2 regions of the Pseudarthrobacter sp. NPDC058196 genome follow, and region 2 is predicted to be linked to the other one. Evidence: predicted binding sites of a transcription regulator. Region 2 holds the regulator's gene; the other holds the start of a gene.

Region 1 (6,514 bases), on a different contig from region 2:
CATCGGCCACCAGTCCGGCCCGGATCACGGCGCCGTCGGGTTCGTACAGGTAGCCCTCCGCCGGTCCCACCGGGGCCGTGGGACCTGCACCGAAATCGTTGCCGCTGGTCAGTTCGGCCGCACCCTCTGGACCAAGGACCAGGGCGGCGCGGCGCACCCCGGGCCGGCTGACGGCGTTGAACCACAGGGTGACCTCGGTGACGTCTCCGGCGACCGACACCCACTGCGCTTCGCAGCCGGCCGGCACGGATTCGTGCGGCATGCCGGGCCCCATCTTCACGCCCACCGCCTTCCCCGACGCCGCGAGCGATTCAACGAAGGACAACGGCGGTGAGAACGCCTCAGGGTCCCAGATCCGTTTGGTGCCGGACGTGGAGGTGACCCGCCGGGCAGGATCCAGCCACACGCCGTCGACCCCGTCCAGTGGAACCGTTGCCGCGTCCGCGTGCACCACGGTGGCATTGGGGAAGGGGATCAGGTTCACCGTGGCGCACGCGGCGGTGGTCTCGTCCATTTCGACGGCTGTGACGTTGAGGTCAAGGGATGCCAGGGCCAGGGAATCGGCGCCGAGGCCGCAGCCGAGGTCCGCCACGTGGCTGATCCCGGCGGCGGCGAAGCGCTGCGCATGGTGCGCCGCGACGTTCAGGCGGGTGGCCTGCTCCAGCCCTGCCTGGGTGAACAGCATCTGGCGGGCGAACTCCCCGAACTTCGCCTCGGCCTTGGTGCGCAGCCGCGACTGGGTCAGGACCGCGGAGACCAGTCCGGCAGGATGGCCGGCTTTCCGGAGCGCGGAGTTGAGCTCGAAGGAATCCTCGTCCCGGTAGGGGCCCAGGGAGGCCAGCAGCTCCCACCCTTCGGGGGTCAGCAGCGGTGCAATCTGGTCCTGGGGAGCGTGAGCCATGGGTTCCAGCCTAGTGGAGGAGCTCATGCCGGGTTGCCGATAGTGTGGACACCATGGATGAAACCGCAGCCCCCGGGGACGCCGGCGACCACGAACCCAAGGAGCGGGGTCCTGCCCGGTTTGCCCGCCCGGTCCTGATCGCCGCCGCAGTGGTGGCAGTGGTGTGCATCGCGCTCCTGGTGATCATCTTTGTCCTGGACACGTTCAACGCCACCGTCTACTCGGTGGGCGGCAACGACATCTCTGACAACACGCAGGAAGCCCGCGATATCCGTGGCCTGTACGACGGCGCGCGGGCAGGAAGCATCTTCTTCCTCGTTGCCGCGCTGCTCGCCGCGGCCGCTGCGGGCTGGGTGCTGTTCCGGGGCCGGAAGCAGGGTGGCAGCGATGCCGACGGCGGCGAGGACGTGGACTTCGACGATCTGGGCCGCTGAGGCTTCCTGCGTCCGGTGCGGGCCCGAAACGGTGCGACACCGAATACGCCGATGACGAAAAACTGGCACTCGCCTTGACCGAGTGCTAACCCTTACATAGAGTTTCAATTAGCACTCTCCCCCGGAGGGTGCTAACACATGAAGAGCTGCCAGCCAGGCTGCTGCCGGCACCGCGACGACGGTTTGCCAGCCACGGCGGAAAGCTTTCCAGTCCACGAATTTGCTGACGAAAAGGAGAGGTCCGAGTGTCGGTCTCTATTAAGCCTCTTGAGGATCGTATTGTTGTCCGCCCGCTCGAAGCCGAGCAGACCACGGCTTCCGGCCTGGTCATCCCGGACTCCGCACAGGAGAAGCCGCAGGAAGGCGAAGTTGTTGCAGTTGGCCCCGGCCGCTTCGAAGATGGCAACCGCGTTCCCGTCGACGTAGCCGTTGGCGACGTCGTCATCTACTCCAAGTACGGCGGAACCGAAGTCAAGACCGGTGGCACCGAGTACCTCGTGCTGTCCGCCCGCGACGTCCTGGCGATCGTCGTTAAGTAACATTTTTCGGATCCCCGTGCCGCCGGCCACGCTTACGCTGGCCGGCAGTGCGGGGTTTCTGTCTTTGAAAGGACAAAACCATGGCAAAGCAGCTTGCGTTTGACGACGCTGCCCGCCGGGCCCTCGAGGCCGGCATTGATAAGCTCGCCAACACCGTCAAGGTGACGCTCGGCCCCCGCGGCCGCAACGTCGTCCTGGACAAGAAGTGGGGCGCCCCCACCATTACGAACGACGGCGTCACCATCGCCCGCGAAGTCGAACTGGACGACCCCTACGAGAACCTTGGCGCCCAGCTGGCCAAGGAAGTCGCCACCAAGACCAACGACGTTGCCGGCGACGGCACCACCACCGCCACCGTCCTGGCACAGGCCCTGGTCAAGGAAGGCCTGCGCAACGTTGCCGCCGGCGCTGCCCCCGGCCAGATCAAGCGCGGCATCGAGGTTTCGGTTGAAGCCGTCGCCGCCCGCCTGCTGGAAAACGCGCGCCCCGTCGAGGGCACCCAGGTTGCCAACGTTGCCGCCATCTCGGCGCAGAGCGACGAAATCGGCGAACTCCTCGCCGAGGCCTTCGGCAAGGTGGGCAAGGATGGCGTCATCACCATCGAAGAGTCCTCCACCACCCAGACCGAACTGGTCCTCACCGAGGGCATGCAGTTCGACAAGGGCTACCTGTCCCCGTACTTCGTCACCGACGCAGAACGCCAGGAAGCTGTCCTCGAGGACGCCCTGATCCTGATCAACCAGGGCAAGATCTCCTCCATCCAGGAATTCCTCCCGCTGCTGGAAAAGGCGCTGCAGAGCTCCAAGCCGCTGTTCATCATCGCCGAGGACGTCGACGGCGAGGCACTGTCCACGCTGATCGTCAACCGCATCCGCGGCACCCTGAACGTCGTTGCCGTCAAGGCACCGGGCTTCGGTGACCGCCGCAAAGCCATGCTCCAGGACATCGCCACCCTCACCGGCGCACAGGTTGTCTCCCCGGAACTGGGCCTGAGCCTGGACACCGTCGGCCTGGAGGTGCTCGGCACCGCCCGCCGCATCACCGTCACCAAGGACAACACCACCATCGTCGACGGCGCCGGCTCGGCCGAAGACGTTGCGGCCCGCGTCGCCCAGTTGCGCGCCGAGCTGACCCGCACCGACTCCGACTGGGACCGTGAAAAGCTCCAGGAGCGCCTGGCCAAGCTGGCCGGCGGCATCGGCGTCATCAAGGTGGGTGCTGCCACCGAGGTTGAGCTGAAGGAAAAGAAGCACCGCATCGAGGACGCCGTATCCTCCACCCGCGCAGCCCTCGAAGAAGGCATCGTGGCCGGTGGCGGCTCGGCCCTGATCCACGCCCTGAAGGCACTGGATGAGGACCCGTCCGTCAAGGCACTCGAAGGCGACGCTGCCGCTGCCGTGGGCATCGTCCGCCGCGCCCTGGTCCAGCCGCTGCGCTGGATCGCCCAGAACGCCGGCTTCGACGGCTACGTCATCACCTCCAAGGTGGCAGACCTCGAAACCAACAACGGTTTCAACGCCAAGTCCGGCGAGTACGAGGACCTGATCGCTGCCGGTGTCATCGACCCCGTCAAGGTCACCCGTGCTGCCCTCCGCAACGCGGCCTCCATCGCCGCCCTGGTTCTCACCACCGAGACCCTGGTAGTGGAGAAGCCGGCCGAAGAGGACGAGCACGCAGGCCACAGCCACTGATCCCGCCCGTCTTCACCTGCTGAAAACCGGTCCAGCATCTGCTGGGCCGGTTTTTTGTGCACCCGGGGCCGCGGGTCAGGTCGCGGCCATCTCGGACGTCTCAACCCCGCCCGCGCGTTCGTACACCAGCGAAACCGCGCCTTTCGGGAAGCTGCGTGCCGGCTCGGCGAGGCGGTAGGACGCAGGGATGGTGCCGGCGTCGAACAGGCGTTTGCCCTGGCCCAGCGTGACCGGGTACAGCCACAGGTGGAGCCGGTCCAGTACGTCCGCAGCCAGCAGCGAGCGGATCAGGACCCCGCTGCCGAACATGTGCACCTCCCCGTACTCGTCCCGGAGGCGTCCCGCAGCCCCCTCGTCCGGCAGGACGGTGGTGCCGGCCCAGTCTGGAGCGGACAGCGTGCGCGAGACCACGAACTTGGGTACCCGGTTGAGTGCAGCGGCAATGTCCCCTGCCTGGTGCGGCCAGTAGGCCGAAAAGATGTCGTAGGTCCGCCGGCCGAGGAGCAGGGCATCCATTCGGCCGATCTCTGCGGCGATGGCGGCGCCGGCCTCGTCGTCGGATACCGGTGCCTGCCAGCCGCCGAAGGCGAACTCGCCGTAGGTGTCTTCCTCACGGCCGCCCGGAGCCTGGTAGACGCCGTCGAGTGTGATGAACAGGTTTGCCACGATGAATCCCATGCGTCCAGTGTGGGAGGGGCCTTGGGCGCTGTCCAGAGCTTGGGCGGGTGCGTGGCAGGATGGTGCCATGCTGCTCCTTGAGCTCGTCAAAACGTCGGACGCCGTGGCGTCCACCCGCTCCCGGCTTGCGAAGGTCGATGCGCTGGCGGACCTGCTGCGCAGGCTTGACCCGGCGGAGATTCCGACGGCGGTGGGTTTGCTGGCGGCGAAGCCCCGGCAGGGCCGCGTCGGAGTGGGATGGCGCAGCGTGGCGGCTTCGAAGGCCGAACCGGCCCTCGAAGCAAGCCTCACCGTGGCCGACCTCGACGCGGCCCTGGACACGCTGCTCGCCACCGCGGGGGCAGGTTCGGCGGCCGGCCGCGCCGCGACGCTGGGAAACCTGATGCGGGCTGCGACGGCGGGGGAGCAGGGTTTCATCTCCGGCGTCCTGCTCGGTGAGCTGCGCACCGGCGCCCTCGACGGCGTCCTGACCGATGCCGTGGCCCGCGCGGCGGAGAGGCCCGTCGCTGCCGTACGGCGCGCCGCGATGCTCTCGGGGGATCTCGGTGGGACCGCCCTGCTCGCCATGACGGGGACCGCAACCGAGCTGGAGGCGGTGGGCCTCGTCGTCGGCCGCCCCGTGCAGCCAATGCTTGCCGCCACCGCCTCCAGTCCCGGCGAAGCCCTGGAAACCACGGGGGAAGCCTCGGTGGAGTACAAGCTCGACGGCGCACGGATCCAGGTCCACCGGTCCGGCGCCGAGGTCAGCATCTACACCCGCAACCTCGCCGATGTCACGCACCGCCTCCCGGAGGTGGTTGACCTGGTGCGCGGGCTGCCGGTGCAGGATGTGATCCTCGACGGCGAGACCCTGGCCCTCGACGAAGACGGCGGGCCGCGGCCGTTCCAGGAAACAATGGCCCGGTTTGGCGCGGATGCTGTCCGGGAAACGGTGCTGCACCCCTGGTTCTTCGACGTGCTGCATATCGACGGGCGGGACCTGCTGGACGAACCGTTGTCGGTGCGCATCGACGCGTTGGAACGGATAGCCCCGGACCACCGGATCCCGGGCGAAATTACGGCGGACCCGGAGGTGGCGGAACGGGTTTCCCGCGACGCGTTGGCTGCCGGTCACGAGGGCGTGGTGGTGAAGGCCATCGGGTCCGCCTACGCCGCCGGACGGCGGGGATCCAACTGGGTGAAAGTGAAGCCGGTGCTCACCTACGACCTGGTGGTCCTTGCCTGCGAATGGGGGTCGGGGCGCCGGACCGGGCTCCTCTCGAACCTGCACCTCGGCGCACTGGACCCGGACGGGGACTTCGGTGAACCAGGCGGCTGCGTGATGGTGGGCAAGACCTTCAAAGGGCTCACCGATGAGCTGCTGCGCTGGCAGACTGAGAAATTCCAGGAACTCGAGGTGCGCAGCACCGCCGGCACCGTGTGGGTTGAGCCGGTCACCGTCGTCGAAATTGCAATCGACGGCGTCCAGCAGTCACCGCGCTATCCCGGCGGGATCGCCCTGAGGTTTGCCAGGGTGAAGCGCTACCGGGACGATAAATCCCCGGCCGAAGCAGACACCATCCGGACCCTGCGCGCCTTGCTGCGTCCCTAGCGGACAGTACCTCGTGGACTGTGCGGTTACCGTCCGGTCAGTTGCGGGTCCCACTCCGTTGGCCCCGCACGCTGCGCGCCGCTGCCGCGGGCCGCTGCTTGGCCACCACCCGGTAGAAGAGCAGGACGGCGACGGCGGCCACCACAATGCCGACGAGGTTCAGCAACAGCTGCAGGGCCGAGCCGGCCGCCTTCGGGTATTCACCCAGCACCAAAGCAACGGCAACGTACCCTGCCGCCGGGACCGTGGTCACTGAGATGAACACCCCGATCAGTGCCGCCGACCGCCGTCCGATGATCGACAGCATGCCCGCGATACCCGCCAACACGGCAACGATCAGTGAATATGGGCCTGGGTGGTAGATGAATTCGACGGCCGAACCCGTATCCAGGGCATCGCGCGGAAAGAGGCCCAGCGGGATCGACAGCCATGCGGTCAATGCCGCGAGCAGCATGGCCACGGGGAACCCGACACCCAGGGCAGTGGCAGCCCGGCGGCCAAGCTTCCACTGCCGGGTTGCCAGCGAAACGGCGAGGGCGGCCAGCGGCCCGAACTCAGGACCCACCGCCATGGCGCCCACAATTGCGATGGGCGAATCGGTCACGATGCCGATTCCGGCGAGCTGGGTCGCCAGTACCAGGAAGGCCAGGAAGTTCCAGGTCAACCTGGAATCCTCGCCC
Region 2 (6,514 bases):
GCACCCCCGTGAGCGCATCCAGATGATGTCCACCAGGGCATCGCACGAGCTGCTGGAAATCGGGGTCAGCTCCCCGGAACCCACGCCGTCAAAGGGCCTCGGCGTCGGTGAAGTGGGTTACCTCATCACCGGCGTTAAGGATGTGCGCCAGTCCAAGGTGGGCGACACCGTCACCAACCTGGCCAAGCCGGCGGCCACGTCCCTGCCCGGCTACGCTGACGCCAAGCCCATGGTGTTCTCCGGCCTGTATCCGCTGGACGGGGCCGACTACCCGGTACTCCGTGACGCCCTCGAAAAGCTCATGCTCAACGACGCCGCCCTGGTGTATGAACCGGAAACCTCAGCCGCCCTGGGCTTCGGTTTCCGCGTGGGTTTCCTGGGTCTCCTCCACCTTGAGATCACCCGTGAGCGCCTGGAACGCGAATACAACCTGGCGCTCATCTCCACCGCACCGAACGTTGAGTACGAGGTCACGCTGGAGGACAAGAAGGTGGTCCAGGTGACCAACCCCAGCGAGTATCCCACCGGCAAGGTCGCCGAGGTGCGCGAACCCATGGTGTCCGCCACCATCCTGGCGCCCAACGAATTCGTCGGCGCCATCATGGAACTCTGCCAGGCCCGCCGCGGCGTCCTGGGCGGCATGGACTACCTGTCCGAGGACCGGGTGGAGATCCGCTACCGCCTCCCGCTGGCCGAGATCGTGTTCGACTTCTTCGACATCCTGAAGTCCAAGACCCGCGGCTACGGGTCCCTGGACTGGAAGGCTGACGGTGACCAGGCAGCCGACCTGGTAAAAGTCGACATCATGCTCCAGGGCGAGCAGGTGGACGCGTTCAGTGCCATCACGCACAAGGACAAGGCCTACGCCTACGGCGTGATGATGACCGGCAAGCTGCGCGAACTCATCCCGCGGCAGCAGTTCGAGGTGCCCATCCAGGCGGCCATCGGTTCCAGGATTATCGCCCGTGAAAGCATCCGCGCCATCCGCAAGGACGTGCTGGCAAAGTGCTACGGCGGCGACATCTCCCGCAAGCGCAAGCTGCTGGAGAAGCAAAAAGAGGGCAAGAAGCGCATGAAGATGGTGGGCACGGTGGAAGTTCCGCAGGAAGCGTTCATCGCGGCCCTCACCACGGACGATTCAAAGGACAAGGCCAAGAAGAAGTGACCACCGCGCAGCGGGGGACCCGCTGATGCCCAGCGTCCTTCCCCTTGGCGACCCGGCGCCGTCGGACGGCCTGCTGCCTGCGCAGGCAGCGGACGGTGCGGCGGCACGGGCCTTCGGCTTGTATGTCCACATCCCGTTCTGTGCCGTGCGCTGCGGGTACTGCGACTTCAACACGTATACGGCCACGGAACTCGGCGGCGGCGCCTCCCAGGATGCCTACGCGGGAACGGCGGTCGCCGAAGTGGCGCTGGCCGCGCAGGCACTGAAGGGTTCCGGCGTCCCGGCACGCAAGCTCAGCACCGTTTTCTTCGGCGGCGGCACGCCTACGCTCCTGCCGGCCGACGACCTCGCCATGATCCTTCGTGCCGCCATCGACCAGTGGGGAATCGAGGAGGGCGCGGAGGTCACCACCGAGGCCAATCCCGATTCTGTCACGCCCGAATCCCTGGCCATCCTCAAGGAAGCCGGCTTCACCCGGGTGTCGTTCGGCATGCAATCCGCCGTCCCGCACGTATTGAAGGTCCTGGACCGCACCCACACCCCGAGCCGGGTTCCGCAAGTGGTCCAGTGGGCGCGGGAGGCGGGACTTGCCGTCAGCCTGGACCTGATCTACGGCACACCCGGGGAATCCCTTGCCGACTGGCGGTATTCCCTCGAAACAGCATTGTCCTACGAGCCCGACCACATCAGCGCCTATGCGCTGATCGTCGAGGACGGCACCAAGCTCGCCGCACAGATGCGGCGCGGCGAGGTCCCGGGAATCGACGACGACGACCACGCCGACAAGTACGAGCTCGCCGACGAGCTCATCACCGAAGCCGGGCTGGGCTGGTACGAGGTCAGCAACTGGGCACGGACACCGGAGCAGGCCTGCCGGCACAACCTGGCCTACTGGCGGGGCGACGACTGGTGGGGGATAGGGCCGGGCGCACACTCGCATGTGGGCGGGGTGCGCTGGTGGAACGTCAAGCACCCCGTGGCCTATGCCAACCGGCTCTCGCAGGGCCTTTCGCCGGCTGCGGGCCGGGAAACCCTGGATTCGGACACCAGGAGGCTGGAGCGGGTGATGCTGGAGGCGCGGCTGCAGTCAGGGCTCGATGTCTCGACGCTCAGCACTTTGGGCCGCCATGAAGTGGCGGGCTTGATCGCGGACGGCCTGGTGGAACCGGCCGCGGCGTTCCACGGACGGCTGGTCCTCACCCTGAAGGGCCGGCTCCTGGCGGACGCCGTGGTCCGCAGGATCCTTCCCGACTAGCGCTACTTAAGCCAACGCAGGTTGTACGGGTAGCGGTGCGGCTGGCCCCGGTTGACGTGGATCCCTGCGGCCACCGAGAAGCAGGTCAGCGCAACCCAGATCAGCGTGGCGATGACAGCGAAGATGTTGCCCACATAGGGAATGAACACCAGGATGTTGGCCAGGACCGCGGCGATGGTGGGCGGCAGGCTGAAGTTCAGCGCTTCCTTCGATTCCTGCGCGGTGAATGGTCCCCGGTCCCTGAAGATCAGGTAGATCAGCAGGGAAGGAACGCACCCCAGGATCCCGCCGAAGTGGGCCAGCGTGGCCCATTGGCGGTCTTCGCTGGCCGTGAGCGGGAGCGCATTGGCGGGGACGCCATGGTACTCGGAACGGCCTTGGCCATCCCTGTGATCACGTGCGTTTTCTGCCACAGTCTGTTTTCCTTCTGGGGTGCAAGTGGTGCTGATGACTAATGAGGGGTCGGTGCAACGCTGCCAAAAACAAGGCATCGCAGTATCCAGAATACTGGGTCGCGGGGCAGGAGCAGCCCTCAGGGCACGGTGAGGAAATCGATCACTTCCTCAACCCGTCCCAGCAGCGATGCTTCCAGGTCGGCGTACGAGCGCACGGCACCGAGGAGTTTTTGCCACCCCAGGCCAATATCTTCCTTCGTGGAGTGCGGCCAGCCGAAGGCTTTCAAGATGCCGGTCTTCCAGTCCTGCCCGCGGGGAATCGTCGGCCACTGCTGGATGCCCAGGACAGATGGGCGGATAGCCTGCCACACGTCCACGTAGGGGTGGCCGACAATAAGGACATTTCCGGCGGCGCCTGGGGACGCCATCACGGCGTCGGCAATCCGCGATTCCTTGGAATCGGGCACCAGGTGGTCCACGAGCACCCCAAGCCGCCGCCCAGGTCCCGGCCTGAAGGCCGCCACGGCCGCCGTGAGGTCGTCGATGCCGTGCAGGGGTTCGACGACGATGCCTTCCAGCCGAAGGTCATCTCCCCACACCTTCTCCACAAGCTCGGCGTCATGCTTGCCTTCCACCCAGATCCGGCTGGCCTTTGCCACCTGGGCGCGCTGCCCGGCAACCCGCACCGACCCGGAAGCGGTCCGCCCTGCGGCGGGACCGGCAACAGCGCGGGCGGGCGCAGGCGGCATCAGGCGGATCGGCTGGCCCTCCAGGAGGAACCCGAAACCAAGCCGGAAGGAACGCGACTTTCCGCGCCGGTCCTCCAAGGCCACCACATGCATTCCGCCCGACTTCTCCACCCGCGTGACAGCTCCAACCCATCCGGACTGGACATCCTCGAGCACCATGCCGCGCTCCACGGGAACCTCCGGCAGCTCGGTCCGGGGAGGGGCGGAAATCCCGCGGGGGCCCCAATTCTGGTAATCCATGGATTCGATCCGCCTCGCACTAGGTCCTCACCCCCCGAGTTTCGCCCGGAGCGGTACCAATGCTAACAACGGGGCGAGGCATAATAGACTGTTAGCACTAAGGCATGTCGAGTGCTAACCCCTGGGCGGCACCGGACGGGGCACGAGCCCGGACCTGGATGGAGGTGGAGAGTGAGCGAGCCACGCAAACTGGAAGTGCTGCGGGCAATCGTGGAGGACTACGTCCACTCCCGCGAGCCCGTCGGCTCAAAGGCGCTGGTGGAGCGTCATCATCTCGGCGTTTCCAGCGCCACCATCCGCAATGACATGGCGGCACTGGAAGATGAGGGCCTGATCACCGCCCCGCACACCAGCGCAGGGCGTATTCCCACGGACAAGGGCTACCGCCTGTTTGTGGACCAAATCTCGGCGGTGAAGCCCCTGTCGGCAGCAGAGCGGCGTGCCATCCAGTCACTCCTGGAAGGCGCGGACGACCTCGACGACGTCCTGGACCGCACGGTCCGCCTCCTGTCCCAGCTGACCAACCAAGTGGCAGTGGTCCAGTACCCGCACCTGAGCAGGGCCCTGGTCCGCCACATCGAATTCGTGCTGCTGGCCCCGCGTAAAGTACTGGTGGTGCTGATTGCCAACAGCGGCAAAGTTGAGCAGCGCGTGATCGACGTCGGCCAGGACCTCGGCGACGAGGCGCTGGCGGAGTTGCGGACCCGGTTCCTCGGCGCCTTGGGCGGAACGTCACTGAGCCGCCTCGCCCAGGCCCTGCCCGCCGTCGTCGCCGCCACGCCGCACCCTCACCGCCAGGCCGCGCACGCACTGGCGCTTGGGCTGGAGGTCCTGGCCCAGAGCAGCCGGGAAGACCGGATGGTCATGGCCGGAACGGCCAACCTGGCCCGATCCAACGTAGACTTCCCCCTCAGCATCGGCCCGGTTCTCGAAGCCCTCGAGGAGCAGGTGGTGATGCTGCGGCTGCTGAGCGAAATGGCCCAGGACCACCGCGGCGTGGCCGTCAGCATTGGACGGGAGAACCCCTACGATGGCCTCGCTGAGGCGTCCGTGGTGGCCACAGGCTACGGCCCTGACAGCGCCGCCAAGGTAGGGATCCTTGGCCCCACACGGATGGACTACCCCACCACCATGGCCGCCGTCAGGGCCGTAGCCCGCTACCTTTCCAGGATTTTGGGGCCCTGATCCTCCGTTGCCGGAGCACCTCCGGCTGGCGGACCGGACACCGGGGCCAACTGCACGCAGTACAACAAGGAAGAGATACGAACTTTGAGCAGCCACTATGACGTCCTTGGAGTCTCCCCCGAAGCTACGGGCGAAGAGATCAAAAAGGCCTACCGCAAACTGGCCCGCACCCTCCACCCGGACGTAAACCCCGGAGCGGACGCGTCCGAACGCTTCAAGGCAGTCACTCACGCCTACGAGGTCCTCTCCGACCCGCAGAAGCGCCGCATCTATGACACCACCGGCAATGAGAACGGAACGGACAACGGCTTCGGCGGCGCCGGCTACGCGGGCCAGGGGTTCGCGTTCCAGGACATCTTCGACACCTTCTTCGGCGCCGGCGGCACGTCCGGTCCGGCGTCCCGGGTGCGCAGGGGCCAGGACGCGCTCATCAGCGTCAGGATCGACCTTCGCGACGCCGTCTTTGGCGTCAACAAAAAGCTCGAAGTGGACACCGCCGTCGTCTGCCCCACCTGCGACGGATCATGCTGCCGCCCCGGCACGCACCCCGAGCGCTGCGATATCTGCGGCGGCAGCGGCCAGGTCCAGCGGGCCGTCCGCTCCATCCTTGGCCAGGTCATGACGGCGGCGCCCTGCGGCACCTGCGAAGGCTTCGGCACGGTCATCAAGGATCCCTGCAACGAATGCAGCGGCCAGGGCCGCATCCGGAGCCGCCGGTCGCTGACCATCAAGGTCCCCGCCGGTGTTGCCACCGGAACCCGCATCCAGCTCTCCGGCCAGGGCGAAGCCGGCCCGGCCGGTGGCCCGGCGGGCGACCTCTATGTGGAGATCCGGGTCAACAACGACGCCACCTACGTGCGCGAAGGCGATGACCTGCACGCCACTTTGCACATCCCCATGACCGCGGCCGCCCTCGGCACGGACGTCAGCCTGGAAACTTTCGACGGCAGCCAGGAGATTGACGTCAAGCCCGGTACACAGTCCGGCGAGATTATTACCCTCCGCGGGCTGGGGGTCACCCACCTGAGGGGCTACGGTCGCGGTGACCTGAAAGTCCACCTCCAGGTCGACACTCCCGCCAAACTCGACGCAGCGCAAGAGGACCTGCTGCGCCAGCTTGCCAAGCTTCGCGGAGAACAGATCACCGAGGGTAAGCTCGCTGCCAGCGGCGGCATGTTCGCCAAGCTCCGGGACCGGCTCGGTAACCTGTAGCGGTGAGCAACCCCGTATTCTTCACCAGCCCCGGCTCGCTGGACGGCCTGGCTCCCGGTCAGGTCTTCGTCCTGGAGGGACCTGAAGCCCGGCATGCAGTCACTGTGAAGCGCTTGTCGCCGGGGGAGGCCGTGGACATAGTGGACGGCGCCGGCGCCCGCATGACCGGCAAGGTGGCGTCAGCATCGTCATCCGCACTGGAAGTGGAGTGCGGTTCCGTGGCGGCCGAAGACAGGCCAGAGGTCCGGCTGGTGCTGGCACAAGCACTGGCCAAGGGCGACCGGGACGAACTGGCCATTGAGACAGCAACGGA

What was found. Region 2 encodes HrcA, which represses chaperone genes, less so after heat shock. Its sites were predicted from a motif close to TTNGCACTCGNNNNNNNCGAGTGCNAA; they were not measured.
Region 1: a site for HrcA is predicted at 1,398-1,424, ahead of groES (co-chaperone GroES). Genes of this name have one in related genera too.

The regions. Positions count from the first base shown of each region.
Region 1 is NZ_JBHVVN010000015.1:82,321-88,834, reverse strand. Features, by position in the region: gene ACFVVC_RS19585 (SAM-dependent methyltransferase) at 1-901, opposite strand, end outside; gene ACFVVC_RS19580 (hypothetical protein) at 955-1,335, shown strand; gene groES (co-chaperone GroES) at 1,581-1,874, shown strand; gene groL (chaperonin GroEL) at 1,955-3,565, shown strand; gene ACFVVC_RS19565 (dihydrofolate reductase family protein) at 3,641-4,243, opposite strand; gene ACFVVC_RS19560 (ATP-dependent DNA ligase) at 4,311-5,834, shown strand; gene ACFVVC_RS19555 (DUF389 domain-containing protein) at 5,872-6,514, opposite strand, start outside.
Region 2 is NZ_JBHVVN010000001.1:545,833-552,346, forward strand. Features, by position in the region: gene lepA (translation elongation factor 4) at 1-1,165, shown strand, start outside; gene hemW (radical SAM family heme chaperone HemW) at 1,191-2,420, shown strand; gene ACFVVC_RS02550 (DUF4870 domain-containing protein) at 2,423-2,833, opposite strand; gene ACFVVC_RS02555 (DUF3097 domain-containing protein) at 2,953-3,804, opposite strand; gene hrcA (heat-inducible transcriptional repressor HrcA) at 3,976-4,989, shown strand; gene dnaJ (molecular chaperone DnaJ) at 5,074-6,201, shown strand; gene ACFVVC_RS02570 (16S rRNA (uracil(1498)-N(3))-methyltransferase) at 6,204-6,514, shown strand, end outside.